DNA from 2 places in the Streptomyces sp. NPDC040410 genome. Region 2 is predicted to be linked to the other one. Evidence: riboswitches for the same ligand, from Rfam matches in the RefSeq annotation. Region 2 holds a riboswitch; the other holds the start of a gene.
What was found. Region 2 has a riboswitch for S-adenosylmethionine ahead of thrC (threonine synthase). Riboswitches for the same ligand answer to the same signal wherever they lie in the genome.
Positions count from the first base shown of each region.

Region 1: it holds a riboswitch for S-adenosylmethionine, as region 2 does, so the genes downstream of both, ACZ562_RS18760 (aminotransferase class V-fold PLP-dependent enzyme) here and thrC (threonine synthase) in region 2, are expected to answer to the same signal.

Region 1 covers NZ_JBVIVK010000008.1:184,737-191,139, reverse strand. Annotated here, with positions in the region: gene qcrC (cytochrome bc1 complex diheme cytochrome c subunit) at 1-651, shown strand, start outside; gene qcrA (cytochrome bc1 complex Rieske iron-sulfur subunit) at 648-1,703, shown strand; gene qcrB (cytochrome bc1 complex cytochrome b subunit) at 1,700-3,334, shown strand; gene trpD (anthranilate phosphoribosyltransferase) at 3,475-4,539, shown strand; SAM riboswitch class IV at 4,624-4,740, shown strand; gene ACZ562_RS18760 (aminotransferase class V-fold PLP-dependent enzyme) at 4,908-6,269, shown strand; gene ACZ562_RS18755 (Lrp/AsnC family transcriptional regulator) at 6,304-6,403, opposite strand, start outside.
Region 2 covers NZ_JBVIVK010000007.1:156,251-162,653, reverse strand. Annotated here, with positions in the region: gene groL (chaperonin GroEL) at 1-1,083, opposite strand, end outside; gene ACZ562_RS17065 (cold-shock protein) at 1,407-1,613, opposite strand; gene ACZ562_RS17060 (MoaD/ThiS family protein) at 2,055-2,330, opposite strand; gene thrC (threonine synthase) at 2,327-3,610, opposite strand; SAM riboswitch class I at 3,629-3,783, opposite strand; gene ACZ562_RS17050 (glucosyl-3-phosphoglycerate synthase) at 3,946-4,890, shown strand; gene ACZ562_RS17045 (alpha,alpha-trehalose-phosphate synthase (UDP-forming)) at 4,981-6,399, shown strand; gene otsB (trehalose-phosphatase) at 6,387-6,403, opposite strand, start outside.

The DNA.
Region 1 (6,403 bases), on a different contig from region 2:
AAGCTCTACTCGGTCGGCTGCGCCACCTGCCACGGCACCGACGGTCAGGGCAGCACCGACGGTCCCAGCCTGGTGGGCGTGGGCGCCGCGGCCGTAGACTTCCAGGTCGGCACCGGCCGTATGCCGGCCCAGCAGCCCGGCGCGCAGGTGCCGAAGAAGAAGAACATCTACTCGCAGGCCGAGATCGACCAGCTGGCGGCTTACATCGCCTCGCTGGGTGCCGGTCCGTCCGTTCCGACCGAGGCGGAGTACGGCCCCGAGGGTGCCGACATCGCCAAGGGCGGCGAGCTGTTCCGCACCAACTGCGCGGAGTGCCACAACTTCACAGGCGAGGGCGGCGCGCTGACGCACGGCAAGTTCGCACCGAGCCTCGAAGGCGTCGACCCGAAGCACATCTACGAGGCCATGCAGACCGGCCCGCAGAACATGCCTTCCTTCCCCGACACCACACTGTCGGAGCAGAACAAGAAGGACATCATCGCGTACCTGAACGCGGTCAACGGCGACGACACCGAGAGCCCCGGCGGCCTCGACCTGGGCGGACTCGGTCCGGTCAGCGAGGGCCTGTTCGGTTGGGTCTTCGGACTCGGCGCGCTGATCGCGGTCGCCGTCTGGGTCGCCGCTCGGACCGCAAAGGCCAAGAAGTCATGAGTAGCCAAGACATTCCAGAAGAGAACCTGCCCGCTGAGCAGGACACGCACGGCGCGGTGAGCGTCGCGGACGAGAAGAACCCGTTCGCCGACCCGGGCCTGCCGCCCCACGAGCACCGGATCCAGGACGTCGACGAGCGGGCCGCCAAGCGGTCCGAGCGTACGGTCGCCCTCCTGTTCACGGTGTCGATGCTGGCGACCGTCGGCTTCATCGCCTCGTACGTGGCGATCCCGGCCGACGAGTCGATCTACGTCTTCCCGATCGGGCACATCAGCGCGATGAACTTCGCGCTGGGCATGACCCTCGGCGTGGCGCTCTTCACGATCGGCGCGGGCGCGGTCCACTGGGCCCGCACCCTGATGTCCGACGTGGAGGTCGCCGACGAGCGTCACCCGATCGAGGCGCCCCCCGAGGTCAAGGCCAAGGTCATGGCCGACTTCAAGGAAGGTGCCAAGGAGTCCGCGCTCGGCCGCCGCAAGCTGATCCGCAACACGATGCTCGGCGCGCTGGCCCTGTTCCCGCTCTCCGGCGTCATCCTGCTGCGCGACCTGGGCCCGCTGCCCGGCACCAAGCTCCGCCACACCTTGTGGTCCAAGGGCAAGCTGCTCGTCAACATGAACACGAACGAGCCGCTGCGTCCCTCGGACGTCGCGGTGGGCTCGCTCACCTTCGCCAAGCCCGAGGGCCTGGAGGAGCACAGCGAGGAGTTCCAGACCGAGATCGCCAAGGCGGCCCTGATGATCGTCCGGATCCAGCCGGACGACATCAAGGACAAGCGCGAGCTCGAGTGGTCGCACGAGGGCATCGTGGCGTACTCGAAGATCTGCACCCACGTGGGTTGCCCGATCTCCCTGTACGAGCAGCAGACGCACCACGTGCTGTGCCCCTGCCACCAGTCCACCTTCGACCTCTCCGACGGTGCCCGGGTGATCTTCGGTCCCGCCGGTCACGCCCTGCCGCAGCTGCGCATCGGCGTGAACGACGAGGGCTACCTCGAGGCGCTCGGCGACTTCGAAGAGCCCGTCGGTCCTGCCTTCTGGGAGCGCGGATGAGCAGCAACGAGAACAACGAGGCCCGGCGCGGCAAAGCACCGGCCGGCGAGCGCGTCGCCGACTGGGCGGACGGCCGGCTCGGGATCTACTCCCTGGCCAAGGCCAACATGCGCAAGATCTTCCCCGACCACTGGTCGTTCATGTTGGGTGAGGTCTGCCTCTACAGCTTCATCATCATCATCCTCACGGGTGTGTACCTGACGCTGTTCTTCCACCCGTCGATGAACGAGGTGGAGTACCACGGCAGCTACGTCCCGCTGCAGGGGCAGCTGATGTCCGAGGCGTTCAACTCGACCATGCACATCTCCTTCGACGTGCGCGGTGGTCTGCTGATCCGGCAGATCCACCACTGGGCGGCGCTGGTCTTCCTCGCCGGCATGTTCGTGCACATGATGCGCGTGTTCTTCACCGGCGCGTTCCGCAAGCCGCGTGAGGTCAACTGGCTGTTCGGCTTCCTGCTGTTCGTCCTGGGCATGTTCACCGGCTTCACCGGCTACTCGCTCCCGGACGACCTGCTCTCCGGCACGGGTGTCCGCTTCATGGAGGGCGCGATCCTGTCCGTGCCGATCGTCGGCACGTACCTCGCGTTCTTCCTCTTCGGCGGAGAGTTCCCGGGCGGCGACTTCGTGGCCCGCTTCTACTCGGTCCACATCCTGCTGCTGCCGGGCATCATGCTCGGCCTCGTGGTGGCGCACCTGATCCTGGTCTTCTACCACAAGCACACGCAGTACGCGGGGCCCGGAAAGACCAACAACAACGTCGTCGGCATGCCGCTGCTGCCGGTCTACATGGCCAAGGCCGGAGGCTTCTTCTTCCTGGTCTTCGGTGTCATCGCGGCCGTCGCGGCCATCGCCCAGATCAACCCGATCTGGGCCATGGGCCCCTACCGTCCGGACCAGGTGTCCACCGGCGCCCAGCCCGACTGGTACATGGGCTTCTCCGAGGGCCTGATCCGTGTGATGCCCGGCTGGGAGATCAACTTCTGGGGCCACACGCTCGTCCTGGGCGTGTTCATCCCACTGATCATCTTCCCGCTGGTCCTGGTCACGATCGCGGTCTACCCGTTCATCGAGGCCTGGGTCACCGGCGACAGGCGCGAGCACCACATCCTGGACCGCCCGCGCAACGCGCCGACGCGTACGGCCTTCGGCGTCGCGTGGATCACCTGGTACATGGTGCTGCTGATCGGTGGTGGAAACGACCTCTGGGCCACCCACTTCCACCTCTCCATCAACGCCATCACCTGGTTCGTCCGGATCGCGTTCTTCGTCGGCCCGGTCATCGCGTTCCTCGTCACCAAGCGCATCTGCCTCGGCCTCCAGCGCCGCGACAAGGACAAGGTGCTGCACGGCCGCGAGTCGGGCATCATCAAGCGCCTGCCGCACGGTGAGTTCATCGAGGTGCACGAGCCGCTCAGCCAGGACGCGCTGCACACGCTCACGGCCCACGAGCAGTACAAGCCGGTCGAGATCGGCCCGACGGTCGACGAGAACGGCGTCGAGCGCAAGGTGAAGGGCTCCGAGAAGCTGCGCGCCAAGCTCAGCGAGGCGTACTTCGGTGAGGAGTCCCAGATCCCGAAGCCCACCGTCGAGGAGTACAAGGAGATCACGAGCGGCCACGGCCACCACTGATCGCTGCGCACGCCACGTCACGGTCGAAGGGCCCCGTCCGGTGTTCGGACGGGGCCCTTCACCGTGCCCCGACGGTGGATAGGGTGGACCTGTTGAGACTCGCGTCCCGTAGTCCGGGACACATGATTCAGGAGCGGCTTATGAGCGCTGTGACCCCCGCTGGAGGCGACACCGCGGCGGGCCGTTCCTGGCCCGAGGTGCTGAACGCCCTGCTGTACGGCCGTGACCAGAGCGCCGGCGCCGCGTTCTGGGCGATGGACCAGATCATGCGCGGCGAGGCGACGGACGCCCAGATCGCCGGGTTCACGGTGGCGCTGCGCGCCAAGGGCGAGACGGTGCAGGAGATCACCGGACTCGTGGACGCCCTGTACCAGCACGCGAACGTGATCGAGGTGCCGGGCGCCACCGTCGACATCGCCGGCACGGGCGGCGACGGCGCGAAGACCGTGAACATCTCCACGATGTCGTCGATCGTCATCGCCGGCACGGGAGCGAAGGTCGTCAAGCACGGCAACCGGGCCGCGTCCTCGGCGTCCGGCGCCTCCGATGTGCTGGAGAGGCTCGGGGTCAACCTGGAGCTGACGCCGAAGCGGGTCGCCGAGGTCGCCGACGAGGCCGGCATCACCTTCTGCTTCGCGGTGAAGTTCCATCCGGCGCTGCGTCATGTCGCGGCGGCGCGCAGGCAGTTGGGCATCCAGACCGTGTTCAACTTCCTCGGCCCGCTGGCCAACCCGGCCAAGGTGAAGGCACAGGCGGTCGGTGTCGCGGACCTCCGTATGGCGCCGATCATGGCGGGCGTCTTCGCCGAGCGCGGCAACTCGTCCCTGGTGTTCCGGGGCGACGACGGCCTCGACGAGCTGACGACCACGTCCACCTCCCGGGTGTGGATCGTCCGGGACGGCAAGGTCACCGAGGAGACCTTCGACCCGCGGGACGTCGGCCTCGAACTGGTGCCGCTGGAGGCGCTGCGGGGCGCCGACGCGTCGTTCAACGCGGATGTCGCCCGGCGCCTGCTGAACGGCGAGACCGGGCCGGTACGGGACGCGGTACTGCTCAACTCCGCGGCGGCGCTGGTGGCGCTGGAGCCGGGGGACGGGACGCTCGCGGACCAGATCCGGGCCGGCATGGAGAAGGCCGCCGAGTCGGTCGACTCCGGAGCGGCCAAGAGGACACTGGAGCGCTGGGTGGCCGTGAGCAACGCCTGACCCCCCACGGTGTGACGCGAGGCGCAGTCCAGGATCCGGACTGCGCCTTGCGCGCCGAAGATCTTGTGGCAAGATGCTGTACCAGGTCATGAGTGACAGTCATGAGGCCCCGGCCGACTGTCCGGCAACCCTCCGTCCGTGGCGGGGTGCCCCGGGTGAAGACCAGGCCGTAGGCAGCGAGGTCTACGGCAAGCGCGGACCCCTCGCGAAGAACCAGGGGTCCTGGTCGTCGAGGGAGCCTTCCGTGAGCAAGCGAATGCGCTAGGGCCGCAGAGCCCCGCCTCCGCAACACCCCTTTCACCTTCTCCCACGCTTGAGCCGTGCGTGCTCGCGTGGTGATTCCGCCTGCCTTCCACGGGAGTTCAGCCATGTCCCTCGCCACCGCTGCCGCCGCCCAGACCCTTTGCGCCCCGCTGCCCGTTCTGGGCCGGGATGTCACCGTCCCGCTCGTCACGGGCGGCGAAGTCACCTACGCCGCGCTCGACTACGCGGCCAGCGCGCCCGCCCTCCAGCGGGTCTGGGACGACGTGGCCGCGTACGCCCCGTACTACGGCAGCGTCCACCGCGGCGCCGGCTATCTCTCACAGCTGTCCACCGACCTCTTCGAGAACGCCCGCACCACGGTCGCCGAGTTCCTCGACTGCCGCGCCGACGACCAGCTGGTCTTCACCCGGTCCACCACCGACTCCCTCAACCTGCTCGCCGCCGCGCTCCCCGCGGGCTGCCAGGTCTTCGTCTTCGAGACCGAGCACCACGCCTCGCTGCTGCCCTGGAAGGACGCCCGGGTCACCTACCTCGACGCCCCGCGCACCCCGGCCCGGGCCGTCGAGACCCTGGAGCGCGCCCTCGCCGACCGCGACCCCCACGGCCCGGCCCTGGTCTGCGTCACGGGCGCCTCGAACGTCACCGGCGAGCTGTGGCCCGTACGGGAACTCGCGGCCGCCGCGCACGCCCACGGTGCCCGTATCGTCCTGGACGCCGCCCAGCTGGCCCCGCATCACCCGGTGTCCGTCCGGGACCTCGACGTCGACTGGGTCGCCTTCTCCGGCCACAAGCTGTACGCCCCCTTCGGCTCCGGCGTCCTGGCCGGGCGCGCCGACTGGCTGCGGGCGGCCGAGCCGTACCTCGCGGGCGGCGGCGCCAGCCGCAGGGTCACCCGGCGCGAGGACGGGGGAGTGGACGTCGAGTGGCACGACACCGCCGCCCGCCACGAGGCCGGCTCGCCCAACGTGATCGGCGCCTACGCCATCGCCTCCGCCTGCAAGGCCCTCACCGAGGCGGGCTTCGACACCCTGGTCGCCCGTGAGCAGCACCTGATCGCCGAGGTCCGCGAGGGCCTCGCCGAGGTCCCCGAGGTCAGGATCCTCTCCCTCTTCGGCGACGACGCCGCCCGCGTCGGCGTGATCTCCTTCGTCGTCGAGGGCTGGAACAGCTCGCACTTCGCCGCCGCCCTCTCCGCCGAGTACGGCATCGGAGTGAGGGACGGCCTGTTCTGCGCCCACCCCCTGGTCCGCACCCTGCTCGGCGGCGACGCCCAGAGCCAGGGCGAGTGCGGCGCCCCCGACGCGGCCCCCGGCGAGAAGTCCCTCAACGCGATCCGTGTGAGCTTCGGCGCGGGCACGCCGGACGAGCACGTGGAGCGCTTCGTGAACGCGGTTAAGGAACTGGTCGGCGAGGGCGCGAAGTGGCAGTACAGGACGGAGGACGGCCGCTGCGTCCCGGCCGTCTGATCGACCGGCGCCCGCGGACGCGTGGGCGCAGACCTCAGGAGTCCAACCCGATCGCGAACGCCGCCTCGAGGTCGTGCTGCGAATACGTCCGAAAGGCGACGTGCGTATCCGTCGCCTCCACGCCCGGGATCTTG
Region 2 (6,403 bases):
CTCGCGGTCGTAGTCGGAGTCGCTGTTCTCGATCTCGGCGCGGATCTGGTTGACCCGGCCCTGCACCTGCTCCGTGGAGCCGGCACCGTCGACGATGGTGGTCTCGTCCTTGGTGATGACCACCTTGCGGGCGCGGCCCAGCAGGTCGACGGAGGTGTTCTCCAGCTTGAGACCGACCTCCTCGGAGATGACCTCGCCGCCCGTGAGGATGGCGATGTCGTTCAGCATCGCCTTGCGGCGGTCGCCGAAGCCCGGGGCCTTGACGGCGACGGACTTGAAGGTGCCGCGGATCTTGTTGACGACCAGGGTCGACAGGGCCTCGCCCTCGACGTCCTCGGCGATGATCAGCAGCGGCTTGCCCGACTGCATGACCTTCTCCAGGAGCGGGAGCAGGTCCTTGACCGAGGAGATCTTGGAGTTGGCGATCAGGATGTACGGGTCGTCGAGGACGGCCTCCATACGCTCCATGTCGGTGGCGAAGTACGCCGAGATGTAGCCCTTGTCGAAGCGCATACCCTCGGTGAGCTCCAGCTCCAGACCGAAGGTCTGGGACTCCTCGACGGTGATGACGCCTTCCTTGCCGACCTTGTCCATGGCCTCGGCGATGAGCTCGCCGATCTGGGTGTCGGCGGCGGAGATGGAGGCCGTGGAGGCGATCTGCTCCTTGGTCTCGACATCCTTCGCCTGCTCGAGCAGGGCACCGGAGACGGCCTCGACGGCCTTCTCGATACCGCGCTTGAGGGCCATCGGGTTGGCGCCGGCGGCTACGTTGCGCAGACCCTCGCGGACGAGAGCCTGGGCGAGGACGGTGGCCGTGGTCGTACCGTCACCGGCGACGTCGTCCGTCTTCTTGGCGACTTCCTTGACCAGCTCGGCGCCGATCTTCTCGTACGGGTCCTCGAGCTCGATCTCCTTGGCGATGGAGACACCATCGTTGGTGATCGTGGGGGCGCCCCACTTCTTCTCGAGGACGACGTTGCGGCCCTTGGGGCCGAGCGTCACCTTGACGGCGTCCGCGAGCTGGTTCATGCCGCGCTCGAGGCCGCGCCGCGCCTCCTCGTCGAACGCGATGATCTTGGCCATGTGAAGTGGTCCTCCCGGACTGGGGTGGATTGCTCCGGACCGCGCTGGCGCCCGCGACGGACGGCTCGCCGGCCTGTGGTTCCTTGCCCCACATGGCCTGCGGGCCTCACCGACCCGGTCCTCGTTGTCACTCTCACCTTCAGAGTGCTAACGCCAATGATTAGCACTCGCCCATGCCGAGTGCAAGCGCCTCTCGTAGGTCGGGCCCCGGGCCGCGCGAGGGGCCCGGGCCGGTTCCGGGCATGCCGAAGGGCTCGCACCCCAGGAGGTGCGAGCCCTTCGAAGAAACAGAAGAACGTCGCTGCAGTAACCCGGCGCGTGCTTCAGCCGGTCGCCAGACGAACCATGTCCGCCTGCGGCCCCTTCTGGCCCTGCGAGATCTCGAAATCGACCCGCTGGCCCTCTTCCAGGGTGCGGTAGCCGTCCATCTGAATCGCACTGTAGTGGACGAAAACATCCGCACCACCGTCGACCGCGATGAAGCCGTACCCCTTCTCCGCGTTGAACCACTTGACGGTGCCCTGAGCCATGCCTAACTCCCCTATTACTGGCCCTTGCACAGATCCACACTTCGCGGATCCGGGTCATACCTCACCCCCCATTTGGTCGGGGGCGTGCGCCGGAACGCGTCGACCGCGGCTGAATGTATCTGTCCAACTGCCGTGTGCAACAGGTCAATCGGACGAGAAATCCAGGCATGACCGGTCGGGAATGTACGGAGAATTTACCTGAATTCAGGGCAAGTCGGGCCCCATAAAAGGCGCGAATGGCGCAAAAGACGCACACAGTTTGGCTACTTCTCGCCGCACGCGGAGCCGGAACTCATATGCGTCCGGCATGCCGGAGACGGTGCGTTCCCCAACTGTACCGTGCTCAACCATACAGAATTGCCCCCTCCGCTTCTCTCACGGAGGGGGCAATCGCATGAACTCTTGGTAATCGGCATTACCGAGGGTAATAATCGGCCTCGGTCAGCCTCCGGCGACGGCCGGAATGATGGACACGCCCGCACCGTCCGGAGTCGCCGTCTCCAGACCCTGCTCGAACCGCACGTCGTCGTCGTTCACGTACACATTGACGAAGCGGCGCAGCTTGCCCTGGTCGTCCAGGACCCGGGCGGCGATACCGGTGTGGTTCTTCTCCAGGTCGGCGATGACCTCGGCGAGGGTGGCTCCCTCGGCGGTCACCTCTGCCTGGCCACCGGTGTAGGTGCGCAGGATGGTGGGGATGCGGACGTTGACGCTCATGATGCGAGGCCAGCCTCTCGGAAGGAGTCCAGGTTCGGGCGGATGGTCGCGGTCAGGCCGGTGCCTGCCACCGCGTCCAACGTCTTGAGGCCGTCTCCGGTGTTCAGGACGACCGTCGTCAGGGTCGGGTCGAGCACGCCGCTCTCGATCAGCTTCTTCGTGACACCCACGGTCACGCCACCCGCCGTCTCGGCGAAGATGCCCTCGGTCCGGGCGAGCAGCTTGATCGCGTCGACGATCTGCTCGTCGGTCACGTCCTCCACCGCCCCGCCCGTGCGGCGCGCGATGTCGAGGACGTACGGCCCGTCGGCCGGGTTGCCGATGGCCAGTGACTTGGCGATGGTGTTCGGCTTCTGCGGCCGCACGACGTCCTGGCCCGCCTTGTAGGCGACGGACACCGGGGAGCAGCCCTCGGCCTGCGCACCGAAGATCTTGTACGGCTTGTCCTCGACGAGCCCGAGCTTGATCAGCTCCTGCAGCCCCTTGTCGATCTTCGTGAGCTGGGAGCCGGAGGCGATCGGCACGACGAGCTGGTCCGGGAGCCGCCAGCCGAGCTGCTCGCAGATCTCGTACGCCAGGGTCTTGGAACCCTCGGCGTAGTACGGCCGCAGGTTGACGTTGACGAAGCCCCAGCCCTCGCCGGCCGGGTCGCCGATCAGCTCGGAGCAGAAGCGGTTCACGTCGTCGTAGTTGCCGTCGATGCCGACGAGCTCGCCGCCGTACACCGCGGCCATGACGACCTTGCCCTGCTCCAGGTCGTGCGGGATGAACACGCAGGAGCGGAAGCCGGCACGGGCGGCCGCGGCACCCACGGCACCGGCGAGGTTGCCCGTCGAGGAGCAGGAGAGCGTGGTGAAGCCGAAGGCGCGGGCGGCTTCCAGGGCCTGGGCGACGACCCGGTCCTTGAAGGAGTGCGTCGGGTTGCCGGAGTCGTCCTTCACGTACAGCCCGCCGGTCACGCCGAGTTCGCGCGCGAGGTTGTCGGCCTTGACGAGCTGGGTCCAGCCGGGGTTGATGTTGGGCTTGTCGGCCACGTCCGCGGGGACGGGCAGCAGCGGCGCGTAGCGCCAGATGTTCGCGGGTCCCGCCTCGATCTGCTTGCGGAGCTCCTCCGTGTCGTAGGCGGAGAAGTCGTACGCGATCTCGAGCGGGCCGAAACACTCCTCGCACGCGAAGACCGGTCCGAGGGGTACCCGGTGACCGCACTCGCGGCAGGAGAGCGCCGCGGCGGAACCGAGATCGACGGAGTCGGTGGTGCTTGCAACAGTCTGCACAGCCATGTGAGGCGAGGCCCTTTCTCCTCATCTTCCTCACGACGCATCTCGCCGTGAGACGGATTTGGCACCTTCCCTAGCCGGGAGCCTCGCGGAACGATCAACACTGATCTACGAGACCGGCTGGAGGGTTGCCGGGGCTTCATCGGGCCGTATCCCTCTGCCCCTCTGGATGAGCGGTATTCGGTTGTAGGCGCGGGCGGCCACCGACATGCGATGGTCATCAGCGTTGTTCAAGACTGTAACCGAAGGCCAGGACAGTTGAGATAGTCGTCCGAACCGCGAGACGGATCACACGCTGATCACATGCTCGCCGAGAGAACGCAGAGGAGCCGCGCACTGTGCTGGAAGAAGTCGAGCGCTGGCTGAGCACCCGCTCCTGGTCCCTGACCGATCGCCCGCTTCACAAGATTCTCGCTGCCAAGCAGCGTACGGGCCAGTCGGTCTCCGTCGTGCTGCCCGCACTCAACGAGGAGGAGACGGTCGGTGACATAGTCGCCGTGATCCGCCACGACCTGATGCATCAGGTCCCCCTGGTCGACGAGCTGGTCGTCGTCGACTCGGGGTCGACCGACCACACCTCCGAGGTGGCCGCCGCGGCGGGCGCCCGGGTCGTCCACCGCGACGAGATCCTGCCGCACATCCCGCCCGTCCCCGGCAAGGGCGAGGTGCTGTGGCGCTCGCTCCTGGTCACCAGCGGGGACATCGTCTGCTTCATCGACGCGGACCTGAAGGATTTCTCCTCCGACTTCGTCTCGGGGATCGTGGGCCCGCTGCTCACCGACCCCGGTGTCGACCTCGTCAAGGCGATGTACGACCGCCCGCTCGGCGGCGCGGCGGGCCAGGGCGGCCGGGTCACGGAACTGATGGCCCGCCCGCTGCTGAACATGCACTGGCCGCAGCTGGCCGGCTTCGTGCAGCCGCTCGGCGGCGAGTACGCGGCCCGCCGCTCGCTCCTGGAACAGCTCCCCTTCCCGGTCGGATACGGGGTGGAGCTGGGCATGCTGGTGGACGCCCTGCACCTGGTCGGGCTCGACGCCCTGGCGCAGGTCGACGTCGGCGTGCGCAAGCACCGCCACCAGGACGGCCAGGCGCTGGGCCGGATGGCCGCGGCGATCTACCGCACGGCCCAGCTCCGGCTGGCCCGCGGCCATCTCATCCGCCCCTCCCTGACCCAGTTCGAACGGGGTGAGGACGGCTTCGAGCCGCGCACCTACTCCGTGGACACCGAGGAGCGTCCGCCGATGGTGGAGATCGCGGAGTACGCGGCGCGAAGAGTAGCCTGACCGTGCGGGTTTCGGCATATGGCGGGCCGTATACGGCCGCGGGACCGACCGTACGTTTGAGCGTTTCCGGGCCGGGCTAGGTTGAGGCGTATGGCTTCTACGCAGGCTGCTCAGGGTGCCCCGGTTCTCGTCGCGTCCAACCGCGGCCCGGTGTCGTACGAGGTGCGGGAGGACGGCTCGCTGCACGCCAAGCGCGGCGGCGGCGGGCTGGTCTCCGGCCTCTCGGCGATCGGGCCGGACGCGGGCGCGCTGTGGGTGTGCTCCGCTCTCGGTGACGGCGACCGCGAGGCGGTACGGCGCGGGGTCGGTGAGGCAGGGGTGAGGATGCTGGACATCCCGGCCGACGTGCACTCCGACGCGTACAACGGCATCGCCAACTCCGTGCTGTGGTTCGTCCACCACATGCTGTACCAGACGCCGCTGCAGCCGGTCTTCGACGCGGAGTTCCGGCGGCAGTGGGCGTCGTACGAGGCGTACAACCGCGCGTTCGCCGAGGCGCTGGCCGAGGAGGCGGCCGAAGGGGCGGCGGTGGTCGTCCAGGACTACCACCTCACCCTGGTGCCGGGGATGCTGCGCGAGCTGCGCCCCGACCTCCGGATCGGCCACTTCTCCCATACGCCGTGGGCCCCGCCGGAGTACTTCCGGATGCTGCCCGACGACGTCGCCGGACAGGTGCTGCGCGGGATGCTGGGCGCCGACCGGCTCGGCTTCCTCACCCACCGCTGGGCGGACGCGTTCACCGCCTGCGCCACGGAGTTCGCCGGAGGGCTCGGCGAGACCCGGGTCGGCGTGCACGGGCTGGGGGCGGACGCCGACTTCCTGCGGCAGCGGGCGCACGAGGCCGACGTCGGGGAACGGATGAAGGCGCTGCGGGCCGAGATCGGCGCGGGGCCGGACGGGCGTCCCCGCAGGACCGTCGTGCGGGTGGACCGGACCGAGCTGTCGAAGAACATCGTGCGCGGGCTGCTGGCGTACCGGCAGCTCCTCGACGACCACCCCGAGTGGCGCGAACGCGTGGTGCACCTCGCCTTCGCCTACCCCTCCCGGCAGGACCTCGCCGTCTACCGGGACTACACGGCCGAGGTGCAGCGGGTGGCCGAGGAGATCAACTCCCGGTACGGCACACCGGGCTGGACTCCCGTCGTCCTCCATGTGCAGGACGACTTCGCGCGGTCGCTGGGTGCCTACCGGCTGGCGGACGTGGCCCTGGTGAACCCGATCCGGGACGGCATGAACCTGGTGGCGAAAGAGGTACCGGTCGTCTCCGAAGAGGGGTGCGCGCTGGTCCTGTCACGGGAGGCGGGGGCGTACGAGGAGCTGCGGGAGGACGCGATCGTCGTCAACCCGTACGACGTGATGGAGACCGCACGGGCGCTGCACAGCGCGCTGACCATGCCGGAAGGTGAGCGGGCCGAGCGCGCGAAGCGGCTCGCCGCGGCGGCCACCGCGCTGCCTCCGGCGCAGTGGTTCCTGGAGCAGCTGCACGCGCTCGGCGATCAGCCCAGCTGAGCCG